Regions from separate parts of the Metabacillus flavus genome, predicted to be linked through region 1. Evidence: riboswitches for the same ligand, from Rfam matches in the RefSeq annotation. Region 1 holds a riboswitch; each other region holds the start of a gene.
The links. A riboswitch is a leader RNA that binds a small molecule or an ion and turns the genes downstream of it on or off. The one in region 1 is predicted to bind cobalamin.
Positions count from the first base shown of each region.

Region 2: it holds a riboswitch for cobalamin, as region 1 does, so the genes downstream of both, metE (5-methyltetrahydropteroyltriglutamate--homocysteine S-methyltransferase) here and J9317_RS08020 (ABC transporter substrate-binding protein) in region 1, are expected to answer to the same signal.
Region 3: it holds a riboswitch for cobalamin, as region 1 does, so the genes downstream of both, J9317_RS05385 (ribonucleoside-diphosphate reductase subunit alpha) here and J9317_RS08020 (ABC transporter substrate-binding protein) in region 1, are expected to answer to the same signal.

Region 1 covers NZ_JAGVRK010000001.1:1,549,128-1,556,757, reverse strand. Annotated here, with positions in the region: gene J9317_RS08030 (adenosylcobinamide amidohydrolase) at 1-1,351, opposite strand, end outside; gene J9317_RS08025 (FecCD family ABC transporter permease) at 1,368-2,396, opposite strand; gene J9317_RS08020 (ABC transporter substrate-binding protein) at 2,359-3,330, opposite strand; cobalamin riboswitch at 3,514-3,701, opposite strand; gene J9317_RS08015 (NUDIX hydrolase) at 3,806-4,423, opposite strand; gene J9317_RS20585 (protein YkpC) at 4,769-4,900, shown strand; gene J9317_RS08010 (DUF1349 domain-containing protein) at 4,958-6,040, opposite strand; gene abc-f (ribosomal protection-like ABC-F family protein) at 6,112-7,630, opposite strand, start outside.
Region 2 covers NZ_JAGVRK010000001.1:1,758,246-1,765,875, forward strand. Annotated here, with positions in the region: gene carB (carbamoyl-phosphate synthase large subunit) at 1-2,440, shown strand, start outside; gene J9317_RS09060 (dihydroorotate dehydrogenase electron transfer subunit) at 2,437-3,216, shown strand; gene J9317_RS09065 (dihydroorotate dehydrogenase) at 3,210-4,145, shown strand; gene pyrF (orotidine-5'-phosphate decarboxylase) at 4,114-4,833, shown strand; gene pyrE (orotate phosphoribosyltransferase) at 4,830-5,471, shown strand; cobalamin riboswitch at 5,533-5,717, shown strand; gene metE (5-methyltetrahydropteroyltriglutamate--homocysteine S-methyltransferase) at 5,889-7,630, shown strand, end outside.
Region 3 covers NZ_JAGVRK010000001.1:1,016,942-1,024,571, forward strand. Annotated here, with positions in the region: gene J9317_RS05380 (ribonucleotide-diphosphate reductase subunit beta) at 1-510, opposite strand, end outside; gene J9317_RS05385 (ribonucleoside-diphosphate reductase subunit alpha) at 523-2,784, opposite strand; cobalamin riboswitch at 2,905-3,084, opposite strand; gene dat (D-amino-acid transaminase) at 3,282-4,139, shown strand; gene J9317_RS05395 (SGNH/GDSL hydrolase family protein) at 4,433-5,233, shown strand; gene J9317_RS05400 (ABC transporter ATP-binding protein) at 5,230-6,144, shown strand; gene J9317_RS05405 (DUF2705 family protein) at 6,137-7,117, shown strand; gene J9317_RS05410 (GNAT family N-acetyltransferase) at 7,450-7,630, opposite strand, start outside.

The DNA of each region.
Region 1 (7,630 bases):
CCTGTCCCTGCTGTGTCGCGGCTATCAGAACACTGTCCGTTGTAGTTCCAGTAGCCAGGGTTTTCGTTACAGGATCTTGAATAAACCGGTCTGCCAAAGCCTTCGTTTTCGACTCAGTTGCTGTAATCAGCGCTTGAATAAATGCTTCCTCAGAGCAGATGCCATTAACAAATACCCAAGTGTTGATCGTCCCTTGTGAAGCACTCAGTCTATCCTTTCCGAGTGAAGCATCTGCTGCATTTCCCGTTCCCGCTGTCACAACTGTCAGGATGGAGAAGTCAGCAAGCTCCGTCATTTTCACACTGACATCCTCTAGCTGAACCGCCGTCATCATCCCGGCCGTTTCATTCGGATCAAAGCCTTTTGACTGGATGAAACGGATTAAATCCACCTTTACATCATCGGTGCTGTAGTTTACATCGACATGTCTGTTTAAAAAGGTCGTATACCAGCCTATACCCGCATGAACTACAGCGGAAGACAGTGTCTTTAATGGAACCGGTGATTTTAAAGCGATGTACTCAGGGTGAATGGACAGCCAATCCGCTGTAATTTTGACTGGCCTTTCCGGGCCTCCCGGGGAATCCAGAATAACCTGCGGGCTTTGATGAGAAGGATGATAATGCCGTTTAATATCTGCGCTGTACACCTTTTTTAATGTTGGCTCCTGCAGCGCTTCATACGGTGTTCCGATGTCCGAAATGACTCCATCGCTCAAAAGCATCACTCTGTCGCAATACAGGCTGGCCATATTCAAATCATGAAAAATAGAAATGATCGTCAAGTTCCTTTTCTTTGTCCAGCTTTTCAGACGTGAAAGAAGACTCTGCTGGAAAGCAAGATCTAAATGATTCGTCGGTTCATCCAAAAGCAAAATATCCGGATCCTGTGCAAGTGCCTGAGCCAAAAAGACGCGCTGCTGTTCTCCACCGCTTAAGCTCTGGATTGAACGCCCGGCAAACCCGGCGACTCCTGTATCCTTCATCGCGAGCTCCACGAGTTCTTCATCCTCAACCGTCCATCTTGGAAGAATTCTTGCCTGATGCGGGTACCGTCCGATACTGACCGCTTCCTTTACCGTCATGTCAAATGCTGTCTGGGTAAGCTGGGGCAAAACAGCCATCACCTTCGCCAGTTCTTTACTGGAGTATGCCTTCACGTTTTTATTTTTTATCTTGATTGAACCTTTGGTCACCGGCAGAATGCCAGAGAGCATCTTCATCAATGTCGTTTTCCCGCTGCCATTAGGTCCGAGAATACCGAAGAACTCCCCTTCCTTTACAGTGAAAGAGAGGTTATTCAATACGTTTTCTTGATGATATCCGCCAGCAAGATCCTGAACTGCAATCATAATCCAGCCTCCTTTCCTATGTCCTTCTTTTCTTGGCTGCCAGAATAACGGCAAAAACAGGGGCTCCGATAATAGCGGTAATGATGCCAATAGGTAGCTCTACCGGTGAAATCACCGTCCTTGCCAGCAAATCAGCCAAAATCAGAAATCCAGCTCCGAATATCATCGATAAAGGAAGCAGATGGCGATGATCACTTCCGCACAGGAGCCTCGTCATATGAGGAATAACTAGTCCGACAAAACCGATTGTTCCGGATACCGCAACCGCAGAGCCAGTCAGCATCGAAGCTGAAATGATGATAATAAGCTGTTTGCGTCTCACATTTACTCCAATATGGCGTGCCCGTTCCTCTCCGAAGGCAAATGCATTTAATTCTCTGCTGTGCATAAAGAGCAGGAATGCACCTGCGGCTGTAAACGGCAGAATCATATAAATGTAAGGCCAGCCTCTCATAGACACACTTCCAAGAAGCCAGTTCATTACCTGCCTGAGCTCCTCTCCGCTTAAAGCGATGATCAGGGAGATAAAAGAACCTAAAAAGGAGTTGAAAATAATTCCTGCTAAGATCATCGTCTCCATCGACGTTCTTCTCTGAGCAAGATAAGCAAATCCCAGAACCCCAAACATTGTCAGGAATCCGGAAGCAATGCTGACGATAGGGAGTGAAAAGCTGCCGAACGCCTGGAATCCAAAATAAATCACACTAACAGCTCCGAGAGATGCACCTGAAGAAACGCCTAGTGTATATGGGTCTGCTAACGGATTTCTCAGCAGCCCCTGGAAGGCGGCGCCGGATAAAGCAAGTGCCGCGCCTACAAGGCCTGCGAGGAGAACACGCGGAATACGAATCGACATTAATATATTTTCATTTGCCTCAGAAACCGCATTTCCGCCTAATAGAACAGAAACAATTTCAGCTGGAGAAATAGCTGCCGTTCCAATAGAAACGGCAGCTAAAAAGGCGACCGCTAAAAAAAGGATCGCCAAAGCATATTGAAAGGTACGGTTATTTTGTAAAAACGTCCGGATAGATTGAGTGTGCAAGTTCCTCTACTCCTTCAATTAAACGCGGACCCGGTCTTGTAACTTTATCCGAATGCACGTCAAAAACTGCTTTATTTTTAATAGCGGCAACACTCTCCCAGCCTTTCCGGCTCATCACCTGTTTAATGGGATCCGGACTATAATAGCCATAGGTCGTCACAATGGCATCTGGATTCAATTTAACAATTGCTTCTTCCGTCATTTTTGGCCATCCGCTTAGTGCTGCCGCCGCATTTTTAGCTCCGACCGTGGTTAATATGTCATTAAGGAATGTGTCTTTGCCTGCTGTATAAATCTCCGGTGAAGGAGAAACCTCTACGAATACACTTTTTCTTCGATCATCCGGGATGCTCGCTGCTTTTTCTTCGATATTGGCAAGATCCTTTTTCATTCCATCAATCATTTTCTCAGACTTCTCAACTTCTCCAGTTGCCTTCCCAATCATTTCCATAGACTCATAGACCTCTTCGAAACTTTGTGCCTCATTGACCACCACTACATCAATTCCTGCATCCTTCAGCTGTTTCAGTCCATCAGCGGAATTATGCGCCCCTGATTCATGCGCCAGCACCAAATCAGGCTGGAGGCCAATAATTTTCTCAACATTAATATCCATTCCTCCAACTTTTTCTTTCTTAAGAGCTTCTTCCGGGTAATTATCGTTATCGGTTACGCCAACAACTTTATCTCCTAAACCCATAGAAAAAACGATTTCCGTGTTGCTTGGAATTAGAGAAACAATTTCTTTTGGCTTCTCTTCAATTGTCACTTCTGAATTGGAAGCATCTTTTATTTTAACTGGAAACTCTGCCTTTTCTTCCTGTGATGCCTGCTGTCCCTTTGTTTTCTCAGGCGCTGCAGAATCAGATGCACAGCCCCCTAAGACACCCGCTGTCAAAAGCAGGGCTGTTAAAGCTGATAAGAACTTATTCATTTTTTTATCCCCCGTAATCATTCTTCAATTTCATTGCCATCACCAGCTCAAGCCTGGCTGAATTTCCCGAAAAACAAAAAACACCTCCCTGGCAAAAGGAGATGACGGTTCATGTTATGTAGACTGCATAAGCCAATAAGAGACTTTCCTGTCAACGGTAACACCATCCTATCCTCGTAGGTATGCGGTGACGAGGTGTGAGGCAGGTCTCCTGGCTCATGATCATCGCTCCCCGCTCCTTCCCATGCAAAGCCGCACAGTGGATTAAGCAGGTCACTCCCATTTACAGTGGCGGGACCGCGCCGGAGTTTAACCGGCTTCCCTTTTAAGCTGACGAAAAAGAAATCAGCACCTACACCTTATCGATATGAATGTTTCGTACACGAAGTATTATACACAACCTTCAGCCTAATGTCAGTCGCTTTCTTTTGCTTGTAAATGAGAAAAAGCAGCAGGCAGCTGCTTTTCACAGTCGTTAATCAAAGTACACCTGTTTTCCTGCATCCCAGCCATATTCAAACAAAATCCTAATCTGGCTTTCTGTAATTCTGCCAACAGAAAGCTCAGGAAGTTCATCCAGTCCGAAAAAACCTGCATCCAGTGTCTCAAAACCAGTTGCGAGCTTGCCCCCTATTTCTTCACACAAAAAGAAAAGCTTATAGATATGATAGGCTCCAGGCGGATGAGGATGGCACTTCTTGTCCATCACCGCAATCAGCCTTACTGGCTTAACTTCTAACCCAGACTCCTCAAATGCCTCCTTAACTGCATTTTCCGACGGACTTACCCCGATATCCGCCCATCCTCCAGGCAGCGACCAGCGTCCATCCATCATCTCCCGAACGAGCAGTATCTTGTTGTCTCTGAAAACAACCGCTCTAACATCCACTTTAGGCGTCTGATACCCTGTTTCGTTTGCGAACAATTCTGGAAGCTTTTCCATCGGCACTTCTGTATATTCAGCCATTATTTCCTGACTCAGCTCCCGCAGACGCTCAAACCGCTCAATATCAAATTGATCCTTTGAATAAGCAAGACCTGCCTGTGACAGAGACTGAATCTCCTTCGCCCACGTTACCCACTTAGGCTCCATGATTCTCCTCCTATCCCTATGCTCTATTTGCATTGTATCCTATGAAAGGATGACATGCATAGACACGGCTTTTGATGAAGGGCTTAGCGGAATACCTTTAAAAGAATGCATTACCAATGGCCACGACGGTTATATGAACCAAAAAACCGTTCCCCTCTAACCATTTCTCTCGATAGGTAATTTTTAGAAGATCGATTTACCGCCTTCTTATGGGACATAATTTCAGCTCGGTACAGGTATATTTCCCCATTTTTCAAAAAGAAGAGATTTATCCCTTTCCAAACAGCTTGTCCCCGCTTTATAGTGGGGAAGGATTTTTTATTTAATGAGCGGAGGGTTGCAGAGATGAGAGATATGGGCAGAAGAATTGTGATTAGTCTGGTGCTGGCAGGGATTATCCTGGGCGGAATGAGTGTATCGTTTGCCAATTTGCCGGACGGAGATCAGCGGGAAGAAAATTTAATCGTCCGCCCGTAGATCGGTTCTCAAATAAAAAGAGCAGCCGGGAAGCTGTTCCCGAACTGCCCTTTTCCTTTAAAATAACTCAACAAGCCTGAAGCTGCTGAATTCTGCATGAAAGCCTTTTTCAATCGGACTGCAGCAATAGATCCCGCACATTACTTTTTTTTCATCATGATGCAGTCTTGTTACTCTAAGCTGCTGCCAATTTCCTTTAAGCAGCACATCGATTTTATAATCATTCCCAGTCCTGGTTACTCTGTAGGTGAGTTCTTGAATAGCTTCATCCGTTTCCTGAGTGGACCAGTCGCTGTATCCGAAATTTGTTGCCACTGCTCCAAGCTTTGGATGCTGATTCACTTCATGTTCAAGAGACGTTTTCAGCCAATTGTCTTCATCCACACGAATCATTAAGCCCGCTTGATCAAATTGATGGATTGGTTCTCCTTTTACAGTAACCGTCATCATGAAATCGAGATCGGTTTGAAAATAATAAAAATGTCCATTATCATTGCTGAAACCGTAATGTGTTCTTTGCCAAAAGTCTGTCAGGCGGTCCGTCTCCACTGTCAGCGATCCGCTCCTTTCCATCCAGGAAGAAGGCTCATTCAGCCATTTCCCTCCATGGAATCCCTCTTGAATAACTCTGGGACCCTGTTCAAGCCGAGGATCATTCTGGATGATAAGATTGGCTTTTTGTTTTGGCTCATCAATGATTTCGTGAATTCGCTGGGCACCGAATTTCCATTCGATGTTCACCTGTCCGTCTGCGTACTCCCGTTCCCTCGCTGTTTGCTTTGTGCAGTCAATCCAGATAGACGTATCATATAAATGATCAAGTGTATTTTTTAGCAAAAATGCACCGCTTACAATGACGATATCCAGCTCCCGGTGAAGCTTTGCGTTCTCAATAGCCATATTTGCTTTATGATCCGGCATGGATTGTTCGTACCAGCTTTTGGCCGGATTTTCAGGATCAATATCCACTGGCTCCTCCATTAATTCCTCTAAATGGACGAGAATCCCCTGTTTAACCAGTTCCCCTTGAAGTGCCCGGGCTTGTGTCTCAAATCCTGATCCGTTCGTTCCGCTGACCCCTATGATCACCGGTTTTTGATTCGGCAAAATTCCCATCACCCGTTCGACAATTGTTTCCATATTCAGCCCCCACTATTTTCGGACATGCTTATTGAATCGATTGTACCATTAGGCTCAATCAATGTCTTACTTTACCCATTGTTTAGTTCTTTTTTTCTGCTCATAAGCTGCTTAAAGCTATTATCGAGCTCTGTATACTCCGGATCTCCGGGCTGCAGCAGGCTTAACTTCCCCAGTACGGCAGAAAGTTCGGTCTCAAGAATAAGAAGCTTTTCCTTATCATCCTTAGGTTCGGTTACAGAATCTTTTTTCTCCCATTCTTTTAAAGTCATTCCATATTTGCGAATTACCTGATCTTCTTCTATGACCAGCATACTATCAGCCAGCTTCTCCAAAAAGTAGTAATCGTGGGAGACAATGAGCAATGTCCCTGAAAACAGACTAAGGGTTTCCTCCAGCTGCTCTCTTGATGGAAGATCCAGGTGATTAGTAGGTTCGTCTAAAATGAGCATATCGAGCTCCTGCAAAAGCAGCCCGATTAATTTCACCCTTGTTCTTTGTCCAAGGCTAAGCTCTTCAATTTTGCGGTCCATCATTTCTGATAATCCCAGATGGGCACTAATGTCCATCGCTCTGCTTTTTGTATCCCGATCAGTTAAACCGAGCGCTTGGATTGGAGTCAAATTTACATTTAAGTCCTCTACCTCCTGGCTCAGATAGCCGATTTTAAGAGAATGGCTGAACCATATTTCGCCTTCGGAGAGCTCCTCTTTTCCTAATAAAATGTTTAAAAAAGTCGTTTTCCCGCTTCCATTCGGTCCAAGCAGTGCTGCTTTTTCTCCATGTTTCATATAAAAGTGACTTTGGTGAAACAACGTTCTCGAGCCAAATGCTTTGGCCGCATTGGTGGCTTCAAGAATCCGTTTTCCCCTTTTTTGAGAGGCGTTAAAGTCAAAATAAACGCTCGTATCTTCTTTAGGCTTTTCCACTTTATTTTTTTCCATTTCGGCATTCAGCCGTTTCATTTTAGAACGAATTTGGATGTCCATTTTCTTTGCTTTCACTCTTTGAGTTTCTTTATAGCCCATAGGAAGCTTCTCATTCGTCTTGCTCTTGGTGGAATCCCTGTGAGCTTTCTCGGACCAGCTCTTTAAGTTCTCCATCTGGCCTTCAATCCGTTTCTTATACCGCTGCTGCTTTTCATAATCCCTTTCCTGGATCTCGAACCTGCGCTGCTTCTCTTTCCTGTAATCAGAGTAGTTTCCTTCATAGGAAATGAGTTTTCCATCGTGGAGCTCTTCAATTCTCGTTACAGTTTGATCAAGAAAATAACGATCATGAGAAATGATCAGTACCGTCCCGCTAAATCGCTGCAGTTCTGACGTGAGCCATTTGATTCCACGCAGATCCATATGATTCGTCGGTTCATCCAGGATAAGCAAATCCGGATTCCCTTGAAGCACATTGGTCAATGCGACCTTTAATTTTTCACCGCCGCTTAAATGCCTTCTTTCACGATGATCTTCCAGTGAGCCAATCCCCAGCATTTTAGCGGATTTCAGCCATTCCTTAGAATGATGCTGAACTTTTAAGCTATCATCCGTATAATCGACAGATTGCTGCAGATAACCGATTTTCACTTTTTTCCCG
Region 2 (7,630 bases), 210 kb from region 1:
CGACCGGGAATATCAGCTGTTAAGAAATGTCTCGCTTAAAATTATCAGGGCCCTTGGAATAGAAGGCGGCTGCAACGTTCAGCTCGCACTCGATCCAGACAGCTTTCAATATTACATTATCGAAGTCAACCCGAGGGTAAGCCGGTCATCTGCTCTTGCTTCTAAGGCGACAGGCTATCCGATTGCGAAACTGGCAGCGAAAATCGCCGTGGGTCTTACACTCGATGAAATGATGAACCCGGTTACCGGTAAAACTTACGCCTGCTTTGAACCGGCATTGGATTATATCGTTACGAAGATTCCGCGCTGGCCATTTGATAAATTCGAATCTGCCAACAGATGGCTCGGTACGCAAATGAAGGCTACAGGTGAAGTAATGGCGATCGGGAGAACATTCGAAGAATCGCTGCTGAAGGCCGTCCGTTCACTCGAAGCAGATGTCCATCATCTTGAATTGAAGAGTGCAGCAGAGCTTGACGACCTTCATATCGAAAAAAGAATCCGCAAAGCGGGAGATGAGCGTCTTTTTTATCTCGCCGAAGCACTGCGGAGGGGAGTTTCAGCAGAAACACTGCACGAGTGGAGCAGGATTGATTTATTTTTCCTTAATAAGCTAACCGGAATTATTGCTCTCGAAAAGCATATAGCGAACCACCCATATGATTTAGAGATTCTTTACGAAGCCAAAGCAAATGGCTTCTCTGATCTGGCGATAGCAAATTTATGGTCATCCGATGAAAGAGAAATCTATGAGCTCAGAAAACAATCGGGACTTCTCCCTGTTTATAAAATGGTGGACACGTGTGCAGCGGAATTTGAATCGTCCACACCGTATTTCTACGGTACGTATGAAGATGAAAATGAGTCAGCTGTTACATCGAAGGAGAGCGTTCTTGTTCTTGGCTCCGGTCCGATCCGCATCGGTCAGGGAGTAGAGTTTGATTATGCGACAGTTCACTCCGTATGGGCGATAAAAGAGGCTGGGTATGAGGCAATTATTATTAACAATAATCCAGAGACAGTTTCAACAGATTTCAGCATCTCAGATAAGCTTTACTTCGAGCCGCTCACTGCAGAAGATGTCATGCATGTAATTGAACTTGAAAAACCAATCGGCGTGGTCGTGCAGTTTGGCGGCCAGACTGCCATTAATCTCGCGGATGAGCTATCTGCCCGCGGTGTTGAAATTCTTGGAACCTCATTGGAAGACCTGGATCGGGCGGAAAACCGGGACAAGTTTGAGCAAACAATCAATACACTTGGGATTCCTCAGCCCCTTGGAAAAACAGCTGTATCGGCAAGTGAAGCAGCGGTTATTGCGCATGACATTGGCTACCCCGTTCTTGTCCGGCCTTCCTATGTATTAGGGGGACGAGCGATGGAAATTGTCTATCGGGAGGAAGAATTGCTTCATTACATGGAGAATGCGGTGAAAGTAAATCCAGCTCATCCCGTCCTGATTGATAAATACTTAACGGGCAAGGAAATTGAAGTGGATGCGATCTCTGACGGGGAGACGATTGTGATACCGGGGATTATGGAGCATATTGAAAGAGCCGGTGTCCATTCCGGAGACTCGATTGCGGTATATCCGCCTCAAACCCTTTCGGATGACTGCAAAACCAAAATCATTGAGCATACGATCGCTCTCGCGAAAGGACTGAATATCTCCGGACTCCTGAATATCCAGTTTGTTATTTATAAAGATGATGTGTTCGTCCTGGAAGTAAACCCAAGGTCAAGCAGGACGGTCCCGTTTTTAAGCAAAATTACCGGTGTTCCAATGGCGAACCTTGCAACGAAGGTGGTTTTGGGGCACAAGCTAAAAGACATGGGGTATGAAACCGGCTTGATAGAAGAGAAGGCTGGTGTATATGTAAAAGTTCCTGTATTCTCTTTTGCGAAACTAAGGATGGTCGACATTACCCTGGGACCTGAAATGAAATCCACTGGGGAAGTAATGGGCAAAGATGTCACCCTTGAAAAGGCTTTGTATAAGGGTTTGGTTGCATCCGGGATTCAAATTCATAAATATGGATCTGTTCTTCTGACCGTAGCGGATAAAGACAAAACGGAAGGGCTGGAAATCGCAAGACGCTTTAACCGAATCGGCTACCAGATCCTCGCGACAAGCGGCACAGCTGAATACCTGAGGGAAGCGGGCATCCCTTCAAAAATAGTCAATAAAATCAGTGAGCAGCCCAATCTTCTGGATGTGATCCGGAACGGAGAAGCCCAATTTGTCATCAACACGTTGACAAGAGGAAAACAGCCGGCAAGAGACGGTTTCAAAATCCGCCGTGAATCCGTTGAAAATGGTGTACCATGCCTGACATCACTTGATACAGCTAAAGCGATATTAAGGGTTCTAGAATCGATGAGTTTTTCGACTGAAGCCATGCAGGAGCTGAATCCCAGACGGGAGGCTGTTCATTCATGATCGGAAAAGAAGACATGCAGATTGTCTCGCATAAAGAAATTGCAAAGGATATTTTCGAACTTGTCTTGCAGGGAGAATTGACCCGGCAAATGACGAAGCCCGGCCAGTTTGTCCATGTAAAAGTATCGGAAACATTTGTCCCGCTGCTTAGAAGACCGATCAGCATTGCCAGAATCAGCCGGGAGGACAGGACATTTACCATCATCTACAGAAAAAGCGGGGAAGGCACGGCACTTCTTTCTTCCAAAAAACCTGGAGAAAAGGCAGACATAATCGGTCCGCTCGGAAACGGGTTTCCTATTGACAGTTCTTTAAAAGGGAAAAAGGTTTTGCTTACAGGAGGCGGCATCGGCGTTCCTCCCCTTTATGAACTTTCGCGCCAGCTGAAAGCCATAGGAGCGGTGCCTGTCCATGTATTGGGCTTTGAAAACATAGAGGCGTCCTTCTATAAAGAAGAGTTTGCCAGACTTGGAGATACCTATTTTTCCACAACGGATGGCAGCTTGGGAGTGAAAGGATTCGTAACAGATGCCATCAGCTATCATGAAATTGAGTTTGACAGTTTATACGCCTGCGGCCCGACTCCAATGCTAAAGGCGCTTGAAACCAGGTATACCGAAAGGGAAGTATACCTTTCCCTTGAAGAGAGAATGGGCTGCGGGATAGGAGCTTGCTTTGCCTGTGTGTGCCACATTCCAAATGATCCAGCCGGCTACAAAAAAGTATGCAGCGACGGGCCGGTATTCAGAGCGGGCGAGGTGGTGCTTTCATGCTGAACATAACACTTCCGGGATTAACGCTGAAAAATCCGGTCATGCCTGCTTCCGGATGCTTCGGATTCGGTAAGGAGTTCTCCAATCTATATGACTTGAACAAGCTCGGTGCCATTATGATAAAAGCAGCTACACCTGAAGCAAGATTCGGCAACGAAACACCGCGTGTGGCGGAGACGCCCGGCGGGATGCTGAACGCGATCGGACTTCAAAATCCTGGACTATCGGGAGTGATCCAAACCGAGCTGCCAAGGCTTGAATCCTTTGATGTACCGATCATTGCCAATGTAGCAGGATCAAGCATTGAGGATTATATGGAAGTAGCGGAAAGAATCAGCCAGGCACCAAATGTAGCGGCACTGGAATTGAATATTTCCTGTCCGAATGTAAAAACAGGGGGCATAGCATTCGGTACGGATCCTAAAATGGCAGCTGACTTGACCGAGGCAGTAAAACGTGTTTCCAGCGTGCCTGTGTATGTCAAGCTTTCTCCGAATGTTACGAGTATTTCTGAGATTGCGATCGCAGTGGAACAGGCTGGAGCAGACGGGTTAACAATGATTAACACTCTTCTTGGAATGCGGCTTGACCTGAAAACCGGAAGACCCGTTTTAGCTAATAAAACGGGGGGGCTTTCAGGTCCTGCTATCAAGCCGGTGGCAATCCGGATGATTCATGAGGTCAGCCGTGCTGTATCCATCCCAATCATCGGAATGGGCGGCATCCAGTCAGCAGAGGATGTATTAGAGTTTTTATATGCCGGTGCAAGTGCGGTTGCTGTTGGAACGGCGAACTTTGTCAATCCGTTTATCTGTTCAGAAATCATTGATGAACTTCCTGAAATGCTGAGCAAATATGGTTTCAGCCATGTTCGGGAGTGTATAGGAAGGAGTCATGAGGATGCACCGAAACCCGATTATCATCGCGCTTGATTTTGAAAATAAAGGAGAAGCCGCCCGCTTTTTGAAGGGAATGGGCAGTGAAAAGCTGTATGTGAAAACCGGAATGGAGCTTTTTTACAAGGAAGGTCCAGCTGTGATTGAATGGCTGAAGGAGGAAGGTCATCAAGTCTTTTTGGATTTAAAGCTTCATGATATTCCGAATACCGTAAAGAGAGCAATGAAGGTACTTGCCTCGCTTCAGCCGGACATGATCAATGTCCACGCAGCAGGAGGACGCGCAATGATGGAGGCGGCGATGGAAGGCTTGATCTCAGGGACTCCTGCAGGACAGAAGCGGCCGCATTTAATCGGGGTTACTCAGCTTACCAGTACGTCGCAAAAGGTATTGAATGAGGAGCTCCTCATTGAGAAGGAAATGAACGAGGCAGTGCATCATTATGCAGCAAATGCTAAGCAATCCGGACTGGATGGTATTGTATGCAGCGTATGGGAATCCAAACAGGTCAAGAAGGCATTTGGCCCGGATTTTATGACTGTTACGCCTGGGATCCGGCTGGCAGGCGATGCGGCTCTGGATCAGTCAAGAGTCGCAACACCAGAAATGGCGCGCAGTGAAAAATCTACCTATTTTGTTGCCGGAAGAAGCATTACTCAAAAAGAACATCCGCTGAATGCATATAAAAAGATGCAAATGGACTGGGAGGGTGTAAAGATATGAAAGAGAAAATTGCAAAGTCACTGCTTGAAATAGGGGCGGTCACACTGAAGCCAAACGAGCCGTTTACATGGTCAAGCGGCATGCTTTCCCCTATTTACTGCGATAATCGTTTAACTCTGTCTTTTCCGGAAATACGCAGTGAGATTGCAAAAGGTCTGTCACGTCTGATCCAGATGAATTATCCGGATGCAACGCTGATTGCTGGAACGGCAACGGCTGGGATTGCCCATGCAGCGCTTGTCAGTGATATTCTCGGACTGCCGATGTGCTATGTGCGAGGAAGTGCCAAAGGACACGGCAAAGGAAACATGATTGAGGGAAGAGCTGGAGAGAACGACCGGGCAGTAGTCATTGAAGACCTGATTTCAACCGGCGGAAGCTCCATTCATACCGTCAAAGCGCTCCGTGAAGCAGGAGCGGATGTATTGGGTGTTGCTGCTATTTTCACCTATGAGTTTGACGCAGCCGATCAGAACTTCAGCGAAGAGCTGATTTCATACCGGACACTGACAGACTATTCGACTCTCATTCAGATCGCCAGGCAGGAAAACCGTATTAAAGAAAAGGATCTTAAAAAGCTTGAGCTATGGAGAAAGAATCCTTCCTCCATTGAATGGAGAGCGGAAACCTCTGTCTGAATAGAAAGATTTGTCTTGCAATTGCGAAACCTATTATGCTATAAAAGATACTATCAATTTCATATTGTAGAGGAATACCAGGTACCGCTTTTAGCGGTTTAATAGGGAATCCGGTTATAATCCGGAGCTGTCCCCGCAACTGTATGTGCTGACGATCCTGCTAAAAAGCCACTGTCATAATGGACGGGAAGGCGCAGGAAAGACTGAAGCATAAGCCAGGAGACCTGCCTGTATTCCTTGGAGTTTTCTGTCTTCGGGGGGTGAGATGCGGAAACGATCATGATACATACTTTTCTATTTGATGTTTTTCATCGATCGTTTTTGACTGGACCGAGTCAGACCTGTTTATGCCAATGTAGGCGAACCAGGGAGATGAGGATCAGTCTTTTTTTTTATTACGAAAGGAGAGAGGCTCGAATGAAGAAGGTGAAAAGCAGCAATCAAGGATATCCGCGTTTAGGACAGAATAGAGAATGGAAAAGGGTGCTTGAGTCTTATTGGAAAAAAGAGATAAGCGAATCACTTTTCCTGGAGAAAATGAAGGAACTTCGGATCGGGAATGTCCGCAAGCAAACAGATGCCGGCATTGACCTTATACCGGTCGGTGATTTTACCTTGTATGATCAAATGCTTGATATGGCCTGGATGTTTAACCTGATTCCTGAAAGGCACCGAACAGAAAACCCTGCCTCCATTGACTGCTATTTTTCCATGGCAAGGGGGTCGAAGAGCGCAACAGCGTGCGCGATGACGAAGTGGTTTGATACGAATTACCATTATCTCGTACCAGAGTGGGAAGGCTCAGAGCCGAAGCTCAATTTCAATAAACCACTTGACCATTATCTTGAAGCAAAAGAATGGGCAGATGGAAAACCTGTCATCATTGGTCCTTATACATTTATCAGGCTTTCCAAGGGCTATGAATCTCTTGAAAAGGCTGCAGAGAAGCTGCTGCCTCTATATGCTCAACTTCTCCAGCAGCTGGAAGAACACGGTGCGCAAATTGCTCAAGTGGATGAACCGGCCTTTGTTTATGAAGAAACATCCGAAGATTTCCCGATTATTCAGTCCATGTATTCATATTTGGACGGAAAAGTGAGCAGCCTTAAGATTTGCATACAAACTTATTTTGAATCTCCGGACGCTTACCAGCAGTTAATGACCTTGCCTGTCAGCGGATGGGGTTTTGATTTTACAAGAGGAAATACGATTGACTTAATGAAAAAGCATGGGTTCCCGGCAGATAAATTTTTGGCAGCGGGGATTATAGACGGGCGAAACATATGGCGGGCTAAAGGTACGGAATCACTAAAACTAGTGGAGTTTTTGCAAAAGAAAATCAAGCCTTGCGAGCTATGGATCCAGCCCTCCTGCAGCCTCATTCATGTACCAGAGACAAAAGAAGGTGAAGTCAGCCTTCCAGCAGGTGTTTATAACAGTCTGTCTTTCGCAAAAGAAAAACTTGCGGAATGCGTCCTCCTAGCAGGAAGCATCGATTTGGAAGCCAAAAATAGAATTCTTGAATGGGATCAGGCCTATCAGGAATTAACAAAATATCGGAAATCTGAAAATCTCTCTGATAAGGTTCAATCCTTTAAGAGGAAGCAGGCATTTTCAGAGAGAGAGGAAATTCAAAGAAAAGCATTTCAGCTCCCATTGCTTCCGTTGACAACAATCGGGAGTTTTCCGCAGACGAAAGAGGTGAGAAAGCAGAGGAAGAGATTCCGGGACGGCCTTCTTTCAAAACAGGAATATGATGCGTTTGTTAAAAGGGAAACAAAGCGGTGGATTGGGATTCAGGAGGAAGCAGGCCTGGACGTTCTCGTACATGGAGAATTCGAGCGGAATGATATGGTTGAGTACTTCGGTGAAAACCTTGATGGATTCGCATTTACAAAGCATGGATGGGTCCAGTCTTACGGCTCCAGAGGGGTAAAGCCACCCATCATTTTCGGGGACATCGGCTGGAGAGGATCCATCACATCTGAGCTTGCTTCGTACTCCCAATCTCTGACGGATAAGCCTGTAAAAGGGATGCTGACCGGCCCGGTGACGATTCTGAACTGGTCCTTCCCGCGTGATGATCAAAGCAGTGAAGTTCTTGCAAGCTTTATTGCAGCTGCTCTAAGAAAAGAAGTGCTTGAGCTTGAAAAAGCAGG
Region 3 (7,630 bases), 530 kb from region 1:
GTTTTCTGCAAAATCCTTGTAGCCGTTTGTAACAAAATCGTTTCGCTTCCTGAGTATTGCCTCGCTCCGCCAATACTCGAATACTTGATCCTGCTTGCTTTTCGGCACAATGCTAGAGAGTACATAAGAGTAAGAATGATTGTGAATGACTTCCTGCTGTGCAAGCATAATCATGAGTGCGTTAATGCTTGAGTCGGTAATGTAGTCAGCGACTTTTCCTGCATAATCCGTTTGAATGCTGTCGAGCAGGGCGAGAAGCCCAATGATTTTAAGGAAGGCATCCTTTTCATGCTCATCGAGGTCTTTAAATTGCTTAACATCCTGAGACATATTGATTTCAAATGGCGTCCAGAAGTTCGATAGCATTTTCTTATATTTGGAATACGCCCATGGATAGGCAACATCATCCCAGTTTAAAATGTTGGAACTCCGGCCGTTGATCAGCGCTGTGGAACGGTTCGGCGCCTCGGGATCCATAATGGTCCGCTGTGATAGTGCGATGTCTGTCATCTGTTTTTCCTCCTAGCTCGCACAGGAATCGCAGTCTTCGATGAGGCTGGAAGTGGAGCGGACGTAATAGGTTGTTTTCAGTCCTGCGTTCCAGGCGCTCATGTGAAGATCGAGCAATTCTTTTGCTTTGATTGTATTCAGTACGTAAAAGTTAAATGAGATTGATTGATCAATATGGCGCTGTCTCGCCGCATTTTGTTCAATGCTCCAATGCTGATCGGTGAAATAGGCGGATTTATAATACCAAGTCGTTTCCGGGCTCAAATCAGGGGCTGTGACCGGAATCTTGTAGTCTTTCTTTTCTTCCGAATAAACCTTTTGAAAAATCGGATCAATGCTTGCTGTGCTGCCGGCAATGATGGATGTAGAGGCATTTGGTGCGACTGCCATCAAGTAACCGTTCCGCATGCCGTTTTCAGCGATTCGCTGCTGAAGCTCCTGCCATTCTTCAGAACGGTAGCCGCGGTTCTCAAAATAAGTGCCTGTTTCCCAGCCGGACCCTTCAAATGCCGGGTAAGAACCTTTTTCCTTCGCAAGCTCCGAGCTCGCCTGAATCGTCAAAAAGGAGATTTTTTCGTAAAGCTGATCGGCGTACTGTACCGCTTCATCACTTTCCCACTTAATGCCTTCAAGGGCTAGAAGATGATGCCAGCCAAAGGTTCCAAGTCCGATTGCGCGGTATTTGGAATTTGTCAGCTTCGCCTGCAGAACCGGAATGTCATTTAAATCTATGACATTATCAAGCATCCTGACCTGAATTGGTATAAGACGTTCGAGCACGTCCTCTCTAACTGCTTTAGCAAGACTGATGGAGGAAAGGTTGCAAACAACAAAATCACCGGGTGTTTTAACTGTTATGATTTTTCCGTCCTCCGTATATTGTTCATCCATCGTCGTCGCGCTTTGGTTTTGAGTGATTTCTGTGCAGAGGTTGGTGCAGTATACCATTCCAGCATGAGCGTTGGTATTCATCCGGTTCACTTCGTCCCGGTAAAACATAAATGGTGTCCCTGACTCAAGCTGGCTGATCATGATCCGCTTCATGATATCAATTGCCGGGACTTTTTCTTTCGCTAAATCAGGATGGCGGACGCACTCCCAATACTTTTCACGGAAGCTGCCGCTGCCTTTTTTCTCGTCAAAATAATCCTCCAGGCTGTAGCCGAGTGTTTTTATGACCTCATGGGGGTCGAATAAATACCAGTCACCGCGTTCCTCGACCTGTTCCATAAATAAATCAGGGAGACAGACGCCTGTAAACAAGTCATGGGTACGGAGCCGCTCGTCCCCATTATTCAGCTTGGAATCGAGGAAAGAAAAGATGTCTTTATGCCATACATCAAGGTAAACCGCGATGGCGCCTTTTCTTTGGCCGAGCTGATCGACGCTGACCGCTGTATTATTAAGCTGCTTCATCCAAGGAAGCACGCCGGAGGAAACCCCTTTAAACCCGCGGATATCACTGCCTCTGCTGCGGATTTTTCCAAGATAGACGCCGATGCCGCCGCCGCTTTTTGATAAATTCGCAATATCTGTGTTGCTGTCAAAAATGCCTTGCAGACTGTCGTCAATCGTATCGATAAAGCAGCTGGACAGCTGCCCGACGGATTTCCCGGCATTTGATAGAGTAGGAGTCGCAACCGTCATATAAAGATTGCTCAGAGCCCAATACGCTTCTTTAACGAGATGAATTCTGTGCTCCGCCGGCTCTTTTGCCATCAAGGTCATCGCAATTATCATAAAGCGCTCCTGGGGAAGCTCCATGACGTTTTTGCTGAAGTCGCGGGCTATGTAGCGGTCAGCAAGCGTCCGGAGTCCGATATAGGTGAAGAGCAGATCGCGTTCCGGATCGATTATCTCGCCGAGCTCGCTGATTTCTTTAGAAGTATACGAATGCGGAATCAGGTCTCCGTAAATGCCAATGCTGTGAAGGCGATCAATCAGTTCAAGGAAGGATCCGTATTTCGCTGATTTATCATATCCGCGGCTTTTTGCTGCTTCTGAATAAAGCTCGTCCAAATACAGACGGGCACAAAGGTAAGTCCAATCCGGCTCGAGCTCCGATATGTTCGCCAAGCCTTCTAAAATGGCGAGGTTCTTCATTTGTTTTTCTGTATATGTATCTCTCGCTGCGACCGCTTCAATTAATCTCTCTGTAAAGGTAAGCAAATCAAGGTGATGAAAATCTTTTCCCGCTTCCTGTATCCATTGCATATAATTCTGTTGATCAAATGGCCTTTTTACGCCTTTTTCATTCGTCATTACGGTGGTCATCGCCATCCTCCTCCAAAGGAAAATAAAAAATCCGCTCTTGGCAATTGAGCGGATCAAACGATAGAATAAAAGAAGATCTTTTACTTCCACCGTTTCATCTTCCCAATCCCCGGGAAAAGCGAAACATATCCAGCATCGGCAGGTCTCCTGACTTGTGCTTCCTCCTACTATGGGTCCTTCCCGTACGAAGCCGTACAGTGGCTTTCCCAGTTCGTCACACTTACAGTTGCGGGGACAGTTCCGGTCTTTAACCGGATTCCCTTTTAAGCTATTCTTAGCACCGTTTGCTGTGGAATATAAACTATATATAGTGGTATGTTTTAATTTAAGTTTCTATATATTGTGTTTGTTATAGATACATATTAAAGTACAAGATTTTGAATTTCAACTATTTCCCCTCAAAAATATTCTTTTTTATTTACGCGGATGTGCTTGACAATAACTCGGCCAACCGTATGTAATGATAAGTACAAATCTGAAAATTCCAGAGGTGCTCTATGAAAATCCTGATGAATACAGAACTAATCGATCGAGAGCAGGCAAAAGTAGATATTGAGGACAGAGGCTATCAATTCGGAGACGGCGTCTATGAAGTAATCCGGGTCTATGATGGAGAAGTTTTTACAATGGATGAGCATTTAGAAAGATTAAAAAGAAGTGCTGGAGAAATCAAAATTTCGCTGCCTTATGATATCGAGGAGCTGAAAAACCGGGTTAGAGAGTTGGTCTCGGTGAACAAGGTATGGGACGGCGGAATCTATATGCAGGTGACAAGAGGGGTCAGCCCAAGGAACCACCTTTTCCCCGGATCAGATATTCCAGCTCAGCTGGTGGCCTATCCGGTTCCATCGAAACGTCCGGAAGAGCTTCAAAAAACCGGCGTTGAGGTCATCACAGCGGAGGACATGCGCTGGAAACGCTGCGACATTAAAAGCCTGAATCTTCTGTGGAATGTGATGGCGAAACAGGAAGCAGCGGACGCAGGGAAATATGAAACCATTTTTGTACGGGACGGTATTGTCACAGAAGGAAGCTCCACAAATTTTTATGCAGTTAAGGATGGAACGGTTTATACTCATCCCGCCAATAACTTCATTTTGAACGGCATTACACGTCTTAAAATATTGGAAGCATCCAGAAATGCCGGGGTAAATGCAGTTGAAAAAGAAATTCAGGCATCCGAGCTCGATCAGTATGAGGAAGCCTTTATCTCCTCTACAACGATCGAAGTGATGCCAATTGTGAAAATTGACGGCAAGTCCTACAGCAAAGGAAAGCCGGGACCGGTCACATTGTCGATTGCAAAAGCGTTCCGGGAGCTGCTGCCGGACCATAAGAAGAATGGCGTTTTGTAAAGGGTTAATAAACTGTACACAAACAGTTTAGCCGTTTAGATAACGGGAGTGCTGTTAAAAGAGCATTCCTGTTTTTTTGTATTAGGCTCTGTTAAAGTCTAATGTTGATTTTTAACACCTGTTGATTGGAGTGGAAAGCGATCGCCTGCAACGGAAATCAACAGCCAAGTTTAACAGAGCCTTGTATTAAGGAATTTTCTCGTTGAAACACATTGATGAAACCGCTGCTGTAAGCTTTTCCAATGATTTAAGGTACAATAAAAGAATCTCACTGAAAGGTGCAAACCATCCAAATGAAAAGTGTAAAACTGATAGCGGGAATTTCATTAGCCGCAAGCATATTGTGGATAGGCGGTTTAGGATACACGATGAACAGCCAATTTTTTCAGCAGCCTGATCCTCCTGCAAAAAGGAGCACCCAACCATCTGATAACAAACCGGCTAAGCAGGATAATGAGTATGTTGTCGTTGGACTTGGCGATTCTCTTACAAGAGGGATCGGTGATGGCGACGGGAAAGGATATGTCGGGTATTTAATGAATGATCTTCGAGGCAGATCGGAGCAGAAGGTTACGCTCTCCAATTTATCCATCAGCGGACAGACATCGTCGGGGCTGGACAAGCAGCTGAAGCAGGCGGAAATTCAGCGCCAAATCAGTAAGGCGGATGCTATTGTGATGACCATCGGGGGAAATGACCTTTTTGCGGGCGGACAAGTGATGAACGACCTGTCGAGCAAGACGATTGAACAGACAAGAACAGCATTTCTGAACAGGCTGTCCGGGATTTTCAAACAAATCCGCACCATAAATCCGGATGCGGCGATCTATTATGTTGGGCTGTATAATCCATTTAATGATCTGTCCGATAGCTCTGTAACCTCCGGCATTGTAAGAGAGTGGAATTTTTATACCGCTAATGAAGCGGCAAAATATAAGAAAACCGTTATGGTGCCCACCTTTGATTTATTCGAACAAAATGTGAATGACTACTTGTATAGTGATAAATTTCATCCAAATAAAGAGGGGTATAAGCTAATAGGAGAGCGGCTGTCCTCCCTCATCGTCTTCAGTGAGGAGGGAAAGAAAAAATGACAGATAATGTGACACTCTCTGTATCGGGTTTGAAGAAAACAATCAAAAAAAAGGAAATTATTAAAGGGTTAAGCTTCGAACTTCAAAAAGGGGAAGTGTTCGGCTTTTTAGGACCGAATGGAGCCGGTAAAACGACGACGATCCGCATGCTGGTCGGGCTAATCAAACCAACATCTGGAAAAATCTCCATATGCGGATATGACCTGGAGAAACAGTATACAAAAGCCATCCGGAATATCGGCTGCATCGTCGAAAATCCAGAGCTTTATACGTATTTAAGCGGACGGGAAAATCTTGAATATTTCAAACGGATGATTCCGGGATTAAAAGAGGAGCGCATTGATGAAGTTGTTCATCTTGTCCGGCTTGAGCACCGAATCGATGACCGGGTCAGTACGTATTCACTCGGGATGAGACAAAGACTGGGAATTGCCCAGGCGCTCCTCAGCCGTCCGAAAGTACTCATCCTGGATGAACCGACAAATGGTCTTGATCCAATGGGAATCCGGGAAATGCGCGAATTTATCCGTTTTCTTGCAGAGAAGGAGGGGTTAACCGTCCTCGTGTCTTCCCACCTGCTCAGTGAAATTCAATTAATGTGCGACCGGGTAGCCATTATGTCCAAAGGAAAGGTCCTCCGCATCGATACCGTTTCTGCCTTGCTGACAGAAAAAGAGCGTGTGATCTGGAATGCGGCACCACTGGCAAAAGCGAAAGAGCTGCTGGAGCAGGAAACAGCCATTCTTGCAGAAAAGGATGGAGCTCTTGTAACCGCAAATGATGAAACTCACATTGCAATGTGGAATGAAAAGCTGGTTAACGCAGGTGTGAGTGTAAGCGGAATTGAAATAAAGCTCCCAACACTGGAAGACCTCTTCATTGAACTGACAGAAGGTGAAACCATTGATTAATCTTGTATATAACGAAATGATTAAGATCGTGCGGAAAAAGAGACTGTTTATTATCATGGGCATCATTGCAGTATTAGCAGCGCTGTTTACCTATGCACAAGTCAAGAAGTATGAAGAATCCGTTAAAGAAGCGGGGACGGAAGACTGGCGAACGCAGGTGCAGCAGGAGATTATCAATACCCAAAACAGGCTGAGCTCAGGCGGCATTTCCGGTGAGTGGAAAGAATTCATGCAAATCCGGGTCAATCAGCAGCAGTATTACCTGAACCATGATATCAATCCATCTGCCCCGGGTGCTCCGACCTTTATGAGAATATTTGCTGAAAATTCGATTGATCTGCTTTTGCCGCTGATGGTGATGGTCATCGCGAGTGACCTTGTTTCATCCGAGCATACAAACGGAACAATCAAGCTGCTTCTGACGAGGCCGGTCAAAAGGTGGAAAATCCTATTAAGCAAATACATCACGCTTCTTCTGTCCATCTCGTTTATCGTCCTGTCAGTCGGAATTTTGACGTATCTCGTGTCAGGAGTTGCTTTAGGCTATACGGGCTGGAATTTGCCGGTATTAACCGGATTTACGGTGAACGGCGGCCAACTTGATACGAGTCAGGTGCAGATGATGAGCATGTGGCAGTATCTCATAATGGACTTTGGTTTAGTCTGGTTTGTTGCGGTGGTAGTCGGCACGCTCACCTTTGCGCTTTCCTCCGTTATGAAAAGCACCGCCTCCGTAATGGGTGTTATGCTTGCTTCTCTAATAGCGGGAGCGATCCTTGCTAACATGGTATCAGCATGGGACTCAGCCAAATACCTTTTTATGGTGAACTTAAGGCTGACTGATTATCTCAGCGGCATGGCGCCGCCGATCAACGGTATGACGCTAGGCTTTTCAATGACCGTGCTGACCATTTGGGCAGCTGCTGCTTTAGCTATTTCCTTTTTCTTTTTTACGCGGAAGGATGTTTATTAAAACTAGAAAAAGAGGCAGTTCAGATCGTCAGTTTTATAAACTCTTTTCACTTATAAAAATTGGATAGTTTTAGGCTGATTTCCGTTACAGGATGCTCCCTTTCCGCGGGGCAGGCGGTGAGCCTCCTCTGCGCTCTGCGCCTGAGGGTCTCACCTGTCCCGCTGCACCCGCTGGAGTCTCGCACCTTCCACTTCAATCAGCCTAACCCATTATTTTTGAGTATACCTATTTAAAAAACAAAATCCCCGGAGTGCTCCCACAGCGTCCGGGGGTGGTGTTCAAACATATCCTATCAGGAGGCTTTTTAAAACAGCCTCCTTTTTTTGATCATCCTAACCTTGAATCTCTTTTATGCTCTTTCCTCCTAAGAATGCATGCCCCGTTTTCATTACGGCAATGGTCTCAAATCCATAGCGGCTGTACACCTTTTCAACTCTTTCATTAATTGGAAGCACCCAAAGTTTATCTATGTGTTTTCTCACGGCTTCTTTTTGAATAAAGAATAGCAAATCA